Regions from separate parts of the Cobetia sp. D5 genome, predicted to be linked through region 2. Evidence: riboswitches for the same ligand, from Rfam matches in the RefSeq annotation. Region 2 holds a riboswitch; the other holds the start of a gene.
What was found. A riboswitch is a leader RNA that binds a small molecule or an ion and turns the genes downstream of it on or off. The one in region 2 is predicted to bind thiamine pyrophosphate.

Region 1 (7,124 bases), 1.8 Mb from region 2:
GCTCACCGAACTGGGCGGCGTCATTGGCATCGGCCACCGAGCCCGGGCGCAGGCCATCGCCCAGTGACAGGCTGATGTCGTAGGCCTTGCAGATCTCGCAGATGTCCTCGAAGTGACGATAGAGGAAGCTTTCCTCGTGATGTGCCAGACACCACTTGGCCATGATCGAGCCGCCGCGCGAGACGATGCCGGTCACGCGGCTGGCGGTCAGCGGCACATAGCGCAGCAGGACGCCGGCGTGGATGGTGAAATAGTCGACGCCTTGCTCGGCCTGCTCGATCAGCGTGTCGCGGAAGATCTCCCAATCGAGGTTCTCGGCCACGCCATCGACCTTCTCCAGCGCCTGATAGATCGGCACCGTGCCGATGGGCACGGGAGAGTTGCGCAGAATCCATTCACGGGTCTCGTGGATGTTGGCGCCGGTCGAGAGGTCCATCACGGTGTCGGAACCCCAGCGGATCGCCCAGGTCATTTTGTCGACCTCTTCCTCGATGGAGGAGGTGACCGCCGAGTTGCCCAGGTTGCCGTTGACCTTCACCAGGAAGTTGCGGCCGATGATCATCGGCTCGCTTTCCGGGTGATTGATGTTGGCGGGAATGATGGCGCGGCCGCATGCGACTTCCTCACGCACGAATTCGGCGGTGATCTCGTCGGGCAGGTTGGCGCCGAAGCTGTGGCCCGGGTGCTGGTGGCCCAGAATGCTCTCGACGGATTCGCTGCCCTGATATTCCTCACGCAGCGCGATACGACGCTGATTCTCGCGAATCGCGATGTATTCCATCTCCGGGGTGATGATGCCCTGGCGCGCGTAGTGCAGCTGGGTGACATTCTTGCCCGGCAGGGCACGACGCGGGCGGTGGTCCAGCTCGAAGCGCAGGGACGACAGGCGCAGGTCGGCCTGGCGCACGCGACCATATTCACTGCTCAGCTGATTGAGCTGTTCGGTATCACCGCGTTCCTCGATCCACTTCTCGCGCAGCGGCGCCAGGCCCCGGCGGATGTCGATCTCGACCGCCGGATCGGTGTAGGGGCCGGAGGTATCGTAGACGACGATCGGCGGGTTCTCTTCCAGGCCGCTGGAGGTCTGGGTCGGCGAGCAGCCGATCTCGCGCATGGGCACGCGGATGTCCGGACGGGAGCCTTCGATATAGATCTTGCGCGAGCCGCTCAGCGGCGCGATGGCGGCGGCGTCGACTCGTGCTTCGCTGGCGAGATGGCGGCTGCCATCCTTGCGACCGGCGCGCGCGCGTGCCTTGGGGGCAGCCTCAGGCTGCGAGGCGAGCGGTGACTCGGCGGCGTTGGTGGCTTGCGGGTCTTGTGTCGTCGGGGCAGTGCTCATGCAGGTCTCCTCAAAGGGCGACGTCACGGCTGACGTCATCATGGGAAGACCGTGCGCAGGGAGAGGATGGTCGTCGCCGACTCCTTGCCAGCAGGTGGCCCGGGAGCGAGGCGGCCGCGCGCAGCGGCTGGCCATCAGCTTGATTCCTACGCCGGTCCTAACCGGTTCAGGTTCCACGGGACCCCTTGCTGGCAAGCTCGCGCGTCAGGGCGGCGAAGCATGCATGCAGGATCTCAGCCGGTTCCACCGGCACCCCGTCAAGCGTGTGCAGATTTCAATGCGAGGGTGTTGCCCGAAGCGTCAGGCTTGCCACGGGGAGCATTCTCGCATCCAGGCTCTGTTGGCCTGTCAGTCGTGCCATCCATGGGGATGGCGTCATCCCGAGCGGCTCATGGCGAGTGCCGGGACGTCAGTCTGTGATGACTCAAGCGCGATCGAGGCCCATCTGCCAGAAGTCGATCTCGAGTCGCGTGGCGTCCCGGAAGACATCGACCAGCTCACCCAGTCGGCGCTCCGAGGCCTCCGAGAGGCGCGCATCCAGCCATTCGCGCTCGGCTTCGACGGCTTCCTTGAAGTCATCGCTTGAGTACATCGCGATCCAGTCCGCGTATGGGTTGTTCTCGATCTCGGTGGTGTCCTGATCGAGCAGCCACTCGGCGATCTCGCCGTAGCCGATCAGGCAGGGCGCGAGCGCCACGTGCAGATCGAGCAGGTCGCCGCGCTGGCCGCAATCGAGCACGTAACGGGTATAGGCCAGGGTGGCGCGGGATTCCGGCAGCTCGCTCAGGTCATCCTCGCTGATGCCCCACTCGCTGCAGTAGCCGATATGCAGATCGAGCTCGGTATTGAGGATGGTGTCGAGACTGGCCGTGGCCTGACGCAGCTCCGCGAGGGTGCGGCTCTTGTAGGCGGCCAGCGCCCAGGCACGCGCGAAGTGGATCAGGAACAGGTAGTCCTGCTGCAGGTAATGGCGGAAGGACTCCTCCGGCAGACGACCTTCGCCCAGCTGGCGAACGAAGTCGTGCTCGAGATAGTCACGCCATTCCTCGGCGCAGGCACTGGTCAGGTCGTTGAAACTAGGCATGACGCATCCCTCGGTGAGCGTGCTGACGACCCGTAATGGGGCGGCAGGTCTCTGGCGCAAGCGTGGCCAGTACCGGAACAGGAGCAGGGGAAAAGCGGGGGAGGTGCCGACAGTCACCGTGAGAAAGTGGTGACGATATCGAGTGGCATCGCTTCGCGCTTGATCCCTACGCCGGTACTAGCCGGATCAGGTTCGGCGGGATCGTCATTCACGCAAGGACGTTGCCTGCGCATGACATCTCAGCCGGTCTTACCGGCACCCCGTCAAGCTGTGACATGTGAGTCACGATGCAGCGAGTGTAACAGCCCTGCGGCGTAGAAGAAGGGCAGTGTGAGCAAAAATGCATACGACTTTGGGAGGCATGCCGAACCTGTGATGAGCCTCAAGCGGGCTTATTTATGGAAAGTCTCAAGCGGCAAGGTCGGCCATGAGTGCCGGCAGGTGGCGCGACAGTCGCGCAAGGTCACGCGGCTCATCGACATCCCAGCTGGTCGGCAGGCAAGCGGCCGTTCTCCCCGCCCGGGCCAGCAGCGCCAGAGTGTCCCGGCAGACATGGGCATGGCTCCAGTGGGGCAGCAGGAAGGCTTGCGGGCAGGGCGCCTTGAGGCCGATCAAGCCATAGCCACCATCGTCGGTGGGCTGCAGCACCGCGTCGTGAGTGCGCAGTCTGTGGGCTGCCTCGCGCAGCCGCTGGCTATCCAGCGCTGGCAGGTCGGAGCCCATCAGCAACACCGGCCCCTCGGGCAGATGTCGGGCCATGGCCCGGGACATTCGCTCACCGAGCTCCCCCTGCGGCTGTGCCTCGAAGGTGAGGTCGGCAGTGGCATCGACAACGCTTCGCAGCCGGGCTTCCAGCGCTGCCCGCAGAGCCGCCTGTTCAGGTGCCTGACTCGACGGCTCGGCAGAGGGCGTCAGCATCACCACGACCTTGCCGAGGCGCGCGGCGCAGGCGTGGTCAACGATATGGCTCAGCATCCGCGCATAGAGTCGAGCTGCGCCCTCGGGGCCGAGTGCGGGGATCAGGCGTGTCTTGCAGTGGCCGGCGATGGGCAGGCGACCGAAGATGATGAGAGTCGGGCGCACCTCTGACGCGGCATCAGCGGTGGGCAAGGTAGGCAACACCGCATCACGCATGTGGCATGCCGCGCTGCTCACAGGCCTGCGCCGCGGCGCGATAGCCGTAAAGGCGTGCCAGGCGTGCAGGGGAGACGCCACACCAGGCCGCCAGCCGCAGTCCCCACATCTTGACGATGGTGCGCCAGACGCCGTGGGTCTCCCAGCGTCGACCGCTGGTCGTGACACGCGCGGTCAGGTTCATTGGCGGGGTCAGATGCTTGAGATGGGCACTCAGCCAGATATCTTCCATCAGTGGCATGTCGGCAAAGCCGCCGATGGCCTCGAAGGTCGAGCGCTTCACGAACTGGGTCTGGTCGCCCGTGCTGATGCTGGTCAGCCGCGAGCGCAGATTCATCATGGCGGCGATCATCGGTAACCACGGCGACTCGCCCTTGATGCTGACATCGAAGCGGCCCCAGTCGCTGCGGCGATGCGTCGTGATGGCCTCCTTGAGCAATGCCAGCGCATTGTCGGGCAAGTCGGTATCGGCATGCAGAAACAGCAGCCATTCTCCGCGTGCACGCGCGGCTCCGGCATTCATCTGGCGTGCCCGGCCCGGCTCACTGCTCAGCACGGCATCACACAGCGGTCGGGCCAGTGAGGGGGTGCCATCCGTCGAGCCACCATCCACCACGATCACTTCACAGTCACCCCCCGCGCGCAGGCGACTCAGGGCAATCAGGGTTTGCACGATGCCGGCTGCCTCGTCATGCACCGGCATCACGATGCTCAGCCAGGGAGCGCGCGTCAGGTGCGTGCATGTGCTCGACAGGGAGTCCCGGCTGGCGGACGTCCGTGATGCTGGGGGTGGCTGCTGGTTCATGGCGGCAGGCTCCGACGATGGCGTATTCGTTGGATCATACGCAGGAGTTCGTAGGCTGGATGCACGGGCGAGATAGGCTCTATCAGCGCGTCATCGTTCAATAAACGCTTGGCGTCGACCCAGTGTCGCTCCATGGCCACACAATGCCTAGCTGGCCATTGGGTGCATGCGAGGGCACAGGACTACATTCCTGTAATTCGCAGGCGGGGCATGCAAGGCAGGTTTTCAGTATCTGTAGCAGGCAAGCGCTGCATTCATCGGCCCTATTTATAGGCCCTCTCCATAGGCCCTCTGCCAAGCAGCTCCTGGAAAGAGAGCCTGAAGAGAGTGCTTGGACAAGAGGGCTTGGAGAGAGCGCGTGAATAAGGGCCAGGGCCTCGATTATCAAAAGCCCGTTCTGCTGGAGGTCAGGCCATCAATCGAAGGTGAGGCGATAGAGGCCAGCCGCGCCGCTATCCGAGGTGAAGTACAGGCTGCCATCAGGGCCGAACAGAACATCGAGCGGGCGAATCCAGCGCTGACCGCTGCTGCTGTCCTGCAGGCCGGTCAGCACTGGCACCAGGCGTGCTTCAGTGTCTGGCGTCGCCAGCTTGAGGCCCAGCAGGCGAGGCTCACGGCGGCTGGCCGGGTCACCCGCGGCGTTGCCGGAGGGCGCCGTGCCCCAGCTGCCGTGGACTGCCACCACGACATCCATGTCTGCCGCCAATGGATGCTCTGGCGTTACCACCGCGATTCCCATCGGTGCACTGCGAGCGGGGATCTCGGCCAGCGGCGGCGCAATCTCGTCACGCTCACGCGGTGAATCGCTCGTGATGCAGTCATCCGCCTGCCAGCGGCCATCGACCCACTGATACCAGGGCATGCCATGGAAGCTGCCTTCGCGGGCAGCAACCACCAGTTCGCGGGGTTGCTCATAGCCCCAGTGGTCGGGGCCGTTGTTGGTAGCCAGCAGACGCGGCTCATCTTCCCTACCTGGCTGCCAGGCGAGGCCTACCGGGTTGCGTAGCCCGCTGGCCCAGGGCTGCCAGTGCGGCGCATCGCCGGATTCCTCAAGGCGCAGCACGCCGCCGCGGCGTTCACTGAAGGAGTAGCCCTGCTCGCTGCCTGCGAGGTATTGATTCGAGCAATTGCCCTGGATGCCCAGCGCCAGATAGAGGCCACCATCCGGCCCGAGACTCAAGGTGCGCGAGTTATGGCCACCGCCGCCGGGCAGGGCGATCAGCTCACGAAAGTCATCGCGGGTGAGAGACTCGCCGGGTGAATAGTCGGCGACCAGCAAGGCTGCAGTGGTCGCGACATAGAGCTTGTCACCACGCACCACCAGCGAGTGAGGGTAGCCCGACAGTTCGACCAGCGTCTTCACGGCAGGGAGGCTGCCGTCCGGCGTCAGCTGAGCGCGATAGACACGCTCGGCCCGCGAGCCGATCAGCAGTTCGCCAGCATCAGTGAGGTGCAGCATGCGTGGACTGTCGAGCGAGGCCAGCCGCTCGAGCGTGGCGCCCTCAGGCAGCTTGAGCGCAGGGGCATCACTGGGCACTTGCTGAGCGCTCACCAGCGACAGCGAGGAAGCGGCCTCTGTCTCTGCCTCTGCCTGGGCAGGCAGAGACAATGCGAGACAGGCCGCCGCGGCACTTGCGACCAGGCGTGTCGCCAGACTTGCCGGCAGGCGTGTCGATACTGCCCGGGGCAAGGAGGGGCGCCGGGGCGATGAGCTTGTGAGGTGAGCGGTGTGAGTCTCGATCGGCATCCTTGCCTCCTGTCATTGAGCCATGCGCATTCAGTCTGGGAGCTGATGGCTTGATCCGCCAGTGTTGCCCTCAGCCGCGCTTGCTGGCCTTGCGGCGATGCTTGAAATAGCGGCGCCAGCCCTTGAGCGAGAAGAAGGAATAGGTGCGCGCGTAGAAGCGGGCTTCCTGCCAGCCCGGTTGTTGCTCCATTTCCTGCGGGCTCTTGCGCCAGCGCTTGTATTCCCACTGATACTGGGCCGGCGCCAAGGCGATCGCCGCTTCCACCGAGGCATTCACCCCGCGTGCCGAGGCGACTTCCTCTTCGCAATAGACTCCCTCATCCGCAGCGAGGAAGTGGATGGCGAAGCCATGGCCATCTTCCAGACGCTGGGCGACACCGGTGACGACGCGGGCATCGGTTCTCGCCACCAGCTTGGGCAGCAGGGTGGCGGTATAGGCGGGGCGGCCATAGAAGTCGGCGAAGACGCCGCTGCCACGGCCCGGCTCCTGATCCGGCAGTATGCCGATCGCTTCGGCGCGCTTGAGTGCCTTGAGCAAGGCAGCGACGCCACGCGAGTTGGTGGGCACCAGGCTCGCACCCATGCGCTCACGGCCATTGCGGATGATCGGGTCGAGGCGTTCGAACTTGGGCGGCTCGTACATGGCGGTGAACGGGAAGTGGCTGGAGAGCCAGAAATTTAGCACTTCCCAGTTGCCGAAGTGTGGCGCCAGCACGATGACGCCGCGCCCCTCGGCGCGCGCCTCGTCGAGCAGGTTGCGGCCGTGGACCTCGAGAATCGAATCGCGCACGGCGTCTTCATCGCCCAGCCACACCTTGCCCAGTTCCAGCATGGTGGCGGTGGAATGCGCGAGGCTGTCGCTCGCCAGACGCGCGCGCGCCTGGCTGTCGAGCTGCGGGAAGGCCTGGCCCAGATTCTGGCGCGTGACCCGGCGCTCGCGGGGATTGCACAGCTGCACCACACGCGCCAACGGGCGCGCCAGCCACCAGAGCTGGCGGGTGCTGAGCCCGGACAG
Region 2 (7,124 bases):
ACCCAGCGCCAGCGCCAGCAGCGAATAGAGGCCGGGCGCGAGGTCCAGATAGCGCATCAGACGGGCGATCAACCAGCCGCCGGCGATCCCCATGGCGGCGCCGACACCGAACTGCAGCAGGAAGCTCATGATGCCCGACGCGACGCCGGAGAGCTGACCGGTCAGGATCTCGGCCAGCGTGATGGTCAGGAAGATCGCCATCGGGTCGTTGGTGCCGGACTCGATTTCCAGCGTCGCACCGACACGTTCATTGAGGTGAACGCCCTGACCGCCCAGCAGCGAGAAGACCGCCGCGGCATCGGTGGAGCCGACGATGGCCCCGACCAGCAGGCCTTCGATCAGGGTGAGATCAAACAGCCACATGGCCAGAAGGCCCACCAGACCACTGGTCATGAAGACCCCGACGGTGGCCAGCACCAGCGCCGGTTTCAGGCCGGCACGAAACGTGGACAGCCGCGTGCGCAGGCCGCCGTCGAGCAAAATGAGCGCCAGCGCCAGGTTACCGATCATGTAAGCGGATGAGGCGTCGTCGAACTGGATGCCCAGTACGCCATCTTCACCCGCCAGCATGCCAAGGCCGAGGAACAGCAGTAGCAGCGGCATGCCAAGACGCGCCGAGACGCGGCTGGCCAACACGCTCAAGGCGATCAGCGTGCCTGCCAGCAAGAAATAATAATTCAGGTTCTCTACCACGAGTGCTCCCCCGCCAAGCCCTACATCAGATCTCGAGTGACGTCCACGACGACTCACCCACAGTATTCCATGTCAGCGATGGGGCTGCAGAGAAATTTCACACCTTTCATGTACTTGCAGCGTGCAGCACGCGGATTTCACGCCAGGCTGCGCGGCGAGACCCAGGCAGGGGCTGCCGCAAGCTCAGCATAGGACCGCGGACCGAAGGCCTCCATCGCCCACAACAGCGCACGACACAGTTCACGCTGGCCATCGAGATCGATCATGCGCCCATGGCGCGAATAGCCCTTCATGAAGGCCTGACGCTGCTCCGGCGTTTCCAGCAGCAACTCCACCAGCGCCCAGTCGAACTCGATCGGCGCCCACACCAGCGCCTCCCAATCGCTCCATACCCAGCCGGTGGCGGCGCACAGGTATTGATCGGCACGCATGTCCGGCAGACACCACACCGCGCGAGTCGGTGCCGGGAAGGTGCGCTTGAGCAGCGTGCCAAGCTCCGCGCGACGCGGGTGATGGGCGAGAAAGCGCGTGACGCGGGTATTCCAGTGCAACAGCGGCATCGGCTGCGCCAGCGGCTGACCGAAGCCCGACACCGTATCCTGATGCAGGCGACCGAGCTGGTCGCCGAGCAGCTCACAGAAAGTGATGCTGAGATCGCTCGGCTGCCCGCTGGACCACGGCAGGTGCCAGATGGGCGCGCCATCGAGACGCCCCAGAAAGGTCAGGGGCAGTGGCGGAATCGGCAAACGCGCGGGCAAGGCGCCCGCCAGTCGCGTCAGCCCCTCCGGCGTCGCCCAGCGATCGGCGCCGAAGACCCCGCGCATGGCGCGCCAGAAGGGGTCATGGTCTGGGCCGGTGCGCGCCAGCTTGATGAGGCCGGGCGTGCCGCCACGCTGGCGCCATAGCCAGTTGGCGCTATCCGGCCAGGCGAGTGCCAGCGGCTCGAGCGGTTGACCCAGATAGGTCGAGAGCCGTCGGGTCAGTGACTCCTCGGGCCAGCCCCTGGGCACGGGACGCGGCTCGCCCACGGCCTCAGCCGTGCTCGGCCGCCGTGGGGGAACGGGATAACTGGAACAGGTCGAGAGATCCGGTGTGTCGGGCATGATGATCTCCTAGGGCTATACGTCTTGTTACAGTAAAGCTCAGCATACCCAAGGCGTGGCACATCGGCATAGTCCGTTTCGCACGCCACCTCTGCCCTGCCCACCTCTGCCCTGCCCACCTCTGCCCTGCCCACCGGACTCGCCCCCCGCCCCTGACCCGCGTCGGACAAGACACCAGCAAGAGAGTGACGTTACACTGTCGACCTGGATGGGGGTGCCCGAGGATGGGCTGAGAGCCGCAGCGATACGTCGCGCGACAACCCCTGGAACCTGATCCGGTTGATACCGGCGGAGGGAATCCCCGACGCGTGCCCTGCATGGCGCGTCACCTGCTTCCTCCTGCCGGCACGCCGCCTGACCACGGAATTGCCTGTGTCGCTGGGACTCACCCTCAACAACGCACGAATCGATTACGCCGGCCACACGCTGTTCCGCGATATCTCCGCACGTCTGGAAGCCGGTAGCTGGACGGCACTGCTGGGGCGCTCCGGCTGCGGCAAGAGCTCGCTGCTGCGCCTGCTGGCCGGCCTGGAGATGTCAGACCTCCATCAGCTCGACCTCGCCACCGATGACGGTCAGCCGCTGACCGACCGCGTGGCCTGGATGGCGCAGCAGGACCTGTTGCTGCCGTGGCGGCGCGTCATCGACAACCTGTGGCTGGGCGATGACCTGCGCCGGCGGCCGCGCAATCGCAAGCTTGCCCATGAACTGCTGGCCGCGGTCGGGCTTGAGGGCCGTGAGCAGGCCTGGCCGGACGCCCTCTCCGGCGGTCAGCGCCAGCGCGTCGCCCTCGCTCGCACGCTCTACCAGCAGGCACCGGTCGTGATGATGGATGAGCCGTTCTCGGCGGTGGATGCCATCACCCGTCTGGAGCTGCATGATCTGGCCAGCCGCCTGCTCAAGGGCCGCACCGTCCTGATGGTGACCCATGACCCACTGGAGGCATTGCGCCTCGCCGATCAACTGCTGGTGCTGCGCCCATCGAGCCTCCCGGGCCACGGCGCCGAGCTGGAACGCCTGCCGGGGCTTGGTGCCGCACGCCCTGTGCCACTGGATGACCCGGCCCTGCCACCGGCGCAGGCGCAACTGATCGCCCGCCTGCGCGATAGCGAGGAGGCCGCATGAAACGTCTGCACGCCATGCGTCACCTCGTCATCAGCGCGCTGCTCCTGCTGGGGCTGTGGCAGCTGATCATTGCCGTTACCGCCGTACCGCCCTACATTCTGCCCACGCCGCAGGCCGTGCTCGAGGTGCTGATCCAGAAGGCGCCGCTGCTGGCTCATCACGCTGGCGTCACCATCAGCGAGATACTGGCCGGGCTGGTGCTGGGCATTCTGCTCGGCCTTGCCACCGCGCTGGCGCTGGCCTTCATTCCCCGCCTGCGCCGCACGCTGCTGCCGATGCTGCTGATCAGCCAGGTGATACCGCTGTTCGCGATCGCGCCGCTGCTGGTGCTGTGGCTCGGCTATGACATGCTGTCCAAGGTGGTGATGGCGACGCTGATCATCTATTTCCCGGTCGCCTCCACCGGCTACGACGGCCTGCGCCAGACCCGACAGGGCTGGCTGGATCTTGCCCATACCCTGGGCGCCAGTCCATGGCGCCGACTGATCCACATCCAGTTGCCCGCCGCGCTGCCGGCACTGGCCTCCGGCATACGCATGGCCGCGACCGCCGCCCCCATCGGCGCCGTCATCGGGGAATGGGCCGGTGCCAGTCAGGGGCTGGGCTATCTGATGCTCAATGCCAACGCGCGCATGGAAATCGACCTCATGTTCGCCGCCCTGCTGGTGCTGGTCGCCTTCTCCCTGCTGCTCTATTTCTCGCTGGATGCGCTGCTGCGCGCCCTGATGCCCTGGCACCGCGACCGGCTGACACGCCTGAGCTGACACGCCTGGGCTTCGAGTAACTACCGCAAGACCGCAAGATCGCGTAACCGAAAGACGCAACGACGCTCGACACAAATTGCATGAGCCTGACGACTGCCGCCCACGAACGGCAGCACCACTACCCTGTGATCACAAGGAACTCCGCCATGTCTCTTTCGTCATCGGCGCCACGGCGCAAAGCGCAGCCGACACGTTCACCGCGTGCCTCGCTGCTGTCCACCGCCTTCGCCACCCTGCTGACCACGCTGTGCCTGAGCAGCCTGCCAGCCACCGCCATGTCGGCCCACGCCGCCGAGGCAGAACCCGCCACCAGCACCCAGTCAGCGCCGGAAATCGTCGCTCAGCAGGCCGAGGTCGGAGTGAACGGTGACTCGGCCGCCTCCGCGCCGGTGGCAAGCCAGGAAGCCGTCGAAGCGACCGCCGGCGCCGCCGAGCAGGCCAAGAACGGTGCTGAACCGGCCGCGGATGCCCCGCCAGCCGCCAGCGACGAACAGAGCGCTGATGCTGACTCGAAGGACGTCGTCGAGGACAACTCCAAGGACGCTGCCACCGCCGAGCAGCCGCTGACACAGTTCAAGGTCATGCTCGACTGGTACACCAACCCCGGTCACGCCCCGCTGGTGCTGGCGCAGGAGCTGGGCCTGTTCAAGAAGCACGGCCTTGATGTCGAGCTGATCGCCCCCGCCGATCCGAGCGTGCCGCCCAAGCTGGCCGCCGCCGAGCGCGTCGACATCGCCATCAGCTATCAGCCGCAGCTGCACCTGCAGATCGATCAGGGCCTGCCGCTGGTGCGTATCGGCACCCTGGTCGCCACGCCGCTGAATGTGGTGGTGGTGCGCGCCGACAGCGACATCCAGTCGATCGCCGACCTCAAGGGCAAGCGGGTCGGCTACTCGGTGGGCGGTGTCGAGGAAGTGCTGCTCTCCACCATGCTGCAGCACAGCGGCCTGACGCTGGATGACATCACGCTGACCAACGTCAACTTCTCGCTGACACCGTCCCTGCTGACGCGCAAGGTCGATGCCGTCACCGGCGCCTTCCGCAACTTCGAGCTGGCCCAGATGGCCCAGGAAGGCGTCAAGGGCCGCGCCTTCTACATCGAGGAAGAAGGCGTGCCGACCTATGACGAGCTGATCTTCGTCGCCAACAGCGACAGCTACGAGCGCAAGCAGGCACAGTACGCCGGCTTCCTCGCCGCCGTCGGCGAAGCCACCGCCTGGATCATCAATCACCCGGACCAGGGCTGGGAGATGTTCCGCGATTCCGATCCGGCACTGGATACCGAGCTCAACAAGGAAGCCTGGTACGCCACCCTGCCGCGCTTCGCGCTGCGTCCTGCCGCGCTGGATGCCGGCCGCTATCGTGACTTCGAGGACTTCCTGTTCGAGCGCGGCATGATCAAGAAGCGCCAGTCGCTGAGCCACCTGGCCGTCGACGTCAACGCGCCCTGAGGCGTTGAGCGCCCAGAGCCCTTGAAACGCTGAGCGCTTGAGCGCGGCCAATGCAAAACGCCCTGCCGGAGATTCCGACAGGGCGTTTTGGGTTCAGGACCGGCTCACTCTCGCCGTCTTGTGCCTATTTGACAAGCGCTAGCGGCGTGCCAGGCGACGCGACAGCCACAGGATCTGCAGCGGCTGGATCACCAGCGCGATCATCAGCACCGCGACCAGCAGCGGCATGCCTTCCAGCGCGCCGCTCGGCGTGCTGACCAGCAGCCCGGCGCCCACATAGCTGCCGGCGGCGGAGCTCAGATGCTGCACGGCACTCTGGGTGCTGGTGAAGGCCGCTCGCTCGTGGTCGGCGGGAATGAAGCTGTTGAGCGTATTCTGGGTCACACGCCGCGCCGACGAGAACAGCATGTAGGCGCCGAAGCCGATCCAGATCAGCGACGGCCCCGGCGAATGCAGCAGGAAGGCCCAGCCGACCAGCGCCGTCATGAGGCAGGTGATGGTGCCCGGCCAGACACAGCCATAGCGATCACACAGCCGCCCCGTGAGTTGCATGCCGACCAGCGACAGCCCGCCACCGATCATGTAGAGCCCACCGAGATCCTCGCGCGGCAGGCCCAGATTGAACAGCAGATAGCTTGCCAGGTTGGGAATCACCAGGAAGTTGCTGAACATCGCCGTGGCGATCAGCGCCAGCCCCAGCCGATGGTCGGGCTGGGCCAGGATGTTCAGGATCGTGGTGCCCTTGCGGCTGCGCTGACGCGTCTCGGGATTATCGAGATGACCGCGGATCGGCGGCAGTATCCAGGCCAGCAGCCCGCACACCAGCAGTGCCAACAGCGCCACGGCGCGAAATGGCGCCTGCCAGCCGAAGCCCTGCGACAGCCACAGCGCAAACGGCAGCCCCAGCACCGAGGCCACCGAGAAGGCGCCCATCACCAGGCCCATGGCGCGCCCCCGGCGTACTCCCGGCACCACGTCGATCACGATGGCCAGCGCCGTCGCTGCCGCCGGCCCGCCGAACAGGCCGCCCAGCATGCGCGCCGCCAGCAGGGTCTCGAAGTCGGTGGCGAAGCTGGCGATCAGGTGACAGAGCGCCGCGCCGAACAGGAAGCCCAGCACTGCCCAGCGGCGATCGAAGCGATCGGCGTGTCGCGTCCACAGCAGAGTGCCCACCGCGGCGGCCAGCGGATAACTGCCGACGATATAGCCGAGGTGGTCCAGCGGAATGCCCAGCGAGGTGGCAAAGTCGGGACCCAGCGCCATCACCATGGTGAAGCCCATGATGACGGCGAACTGCAGCAGGGTGACCAGCGCCACCACCAGGCGCTCGTGGGTGGTCACCGGCGGGATGACCCGCTCGCTCGCGGCCGGCTGACGATTTTCGGAGTGGCGGCTCGGCGTACTCAAGCGCGCGCGACGCGATCAAGGAACGCCACCACCGCCTGCTGGAACTCGCTGGCACGCTCGGCGTGCAGCCAATGGCCGGCCTCCAGCGAGTCATCTTCCAGCGCAGGGAAGTGCTCGCGCATCGTCGCCAGGCCCTCGGACTGCACATAGTTGGAGCGCGAGCCCCACAGCAGCAATGCCGGCAGCTCGATTGGCCCCTGACCGTGCGGCGCCTCGACGATCTGCGGGTAGCCCGCCGCGATATGGTCCAGCCCGACGCGCCAGCCCATGGCGCCATCGTCGAGACGCACCAGATTGGTGGCGAGGAACTGGCGAATGGCCGGGGTATCGACATGCTGCGCCATCACCGTGTCGGCCTCCTTGCGTGAGGCCGGGCGCGCGTCACGCACTGCCTCGAAGGCGGCAAAGATATCGTCATGCCCGTGGCCATAGGCGACCGGCGCGATATCGGCGACCAGCAGGCTGCGCAGACGCTCGGGCGCCTCGAGCGCGACCTGCATGGCGACCTTGCCGCCCATCGAGTGGCCCAGCAGGTCACAGCGCTCGATGGCGAGGCGGTCGAGCAGCGCGATGACATCCGC

Region 1: another riboswitch for thiamine pyrophosphate. It lies ahead of tenA (thiaminase II); the one in region 2 lies ahead of U0O11_RS05970 (ABC transporter ATP-binding protein).

Annotation. Positions count from the first base shown of each region.
Region 1 is NZ_CP142020.1:3,177,643-3,184,766, reverse strand. Features, by position in the region: gene thiC (phosphomethylpyrimidine synthase ThiC) at 1-1,339, opposite strand, end outside; TPP riboswitch at 1,466-1,606, opposite strand; gene tenA (thiaminase II) at 1,764-2,423, opposite strand; TPP riboswitch at 2,570-2,696, opposite strand; gene U0O11_RS13300 (TIGR04282 family arsenosugar biosynthesis glycosyltransferase) at 2,832-3,557, opposite strand; gene U0O11_RS13295 (TIGR04283 family arsenosugar biosynthesis glycosyltransferase) at 3,550-4,260, opposite strand; gene U0O11_RS13290 (PQQ-dependent sugar dehydrogenase) at 4,778-6,109, opposite strand; gene U0O11_RS13285 (lysophospholipid acyltransferase family protein) at 6,180-7,124, opposite strand, start outside.
Region 2 is NZ_CP142020.1:1,405,415-1,412,538, reverse strand. Features, by position in the region: gene U0O11_RS05980 (potassium/proton antiporter) at 1-693, opposite strand, end outside; gene U0O11_RS05975 (hypothetical protein) at 831-1,796, opposite strand; TPP riboswitch at 1,997-2,110, shown strand; gene U0O11_RS05970 (ABC transporter ATP-binding protein) at 2,169-2,921, shown strand; gene U0O11_RS05965 (ABC transporter permease) at 2,918-3,685, shown strand; gene U0O11_RS05960 (ABC transporter substrate-binding protein) at 3,832-5,136, shown strand; gene U0O11_RS05955 (MFS transporter) at 5,275-6,543, opposite strand; gene U0O11_RS05950 (alpha/beta fold hydrolase) at 6,540-7,124, opposite strand, start outside.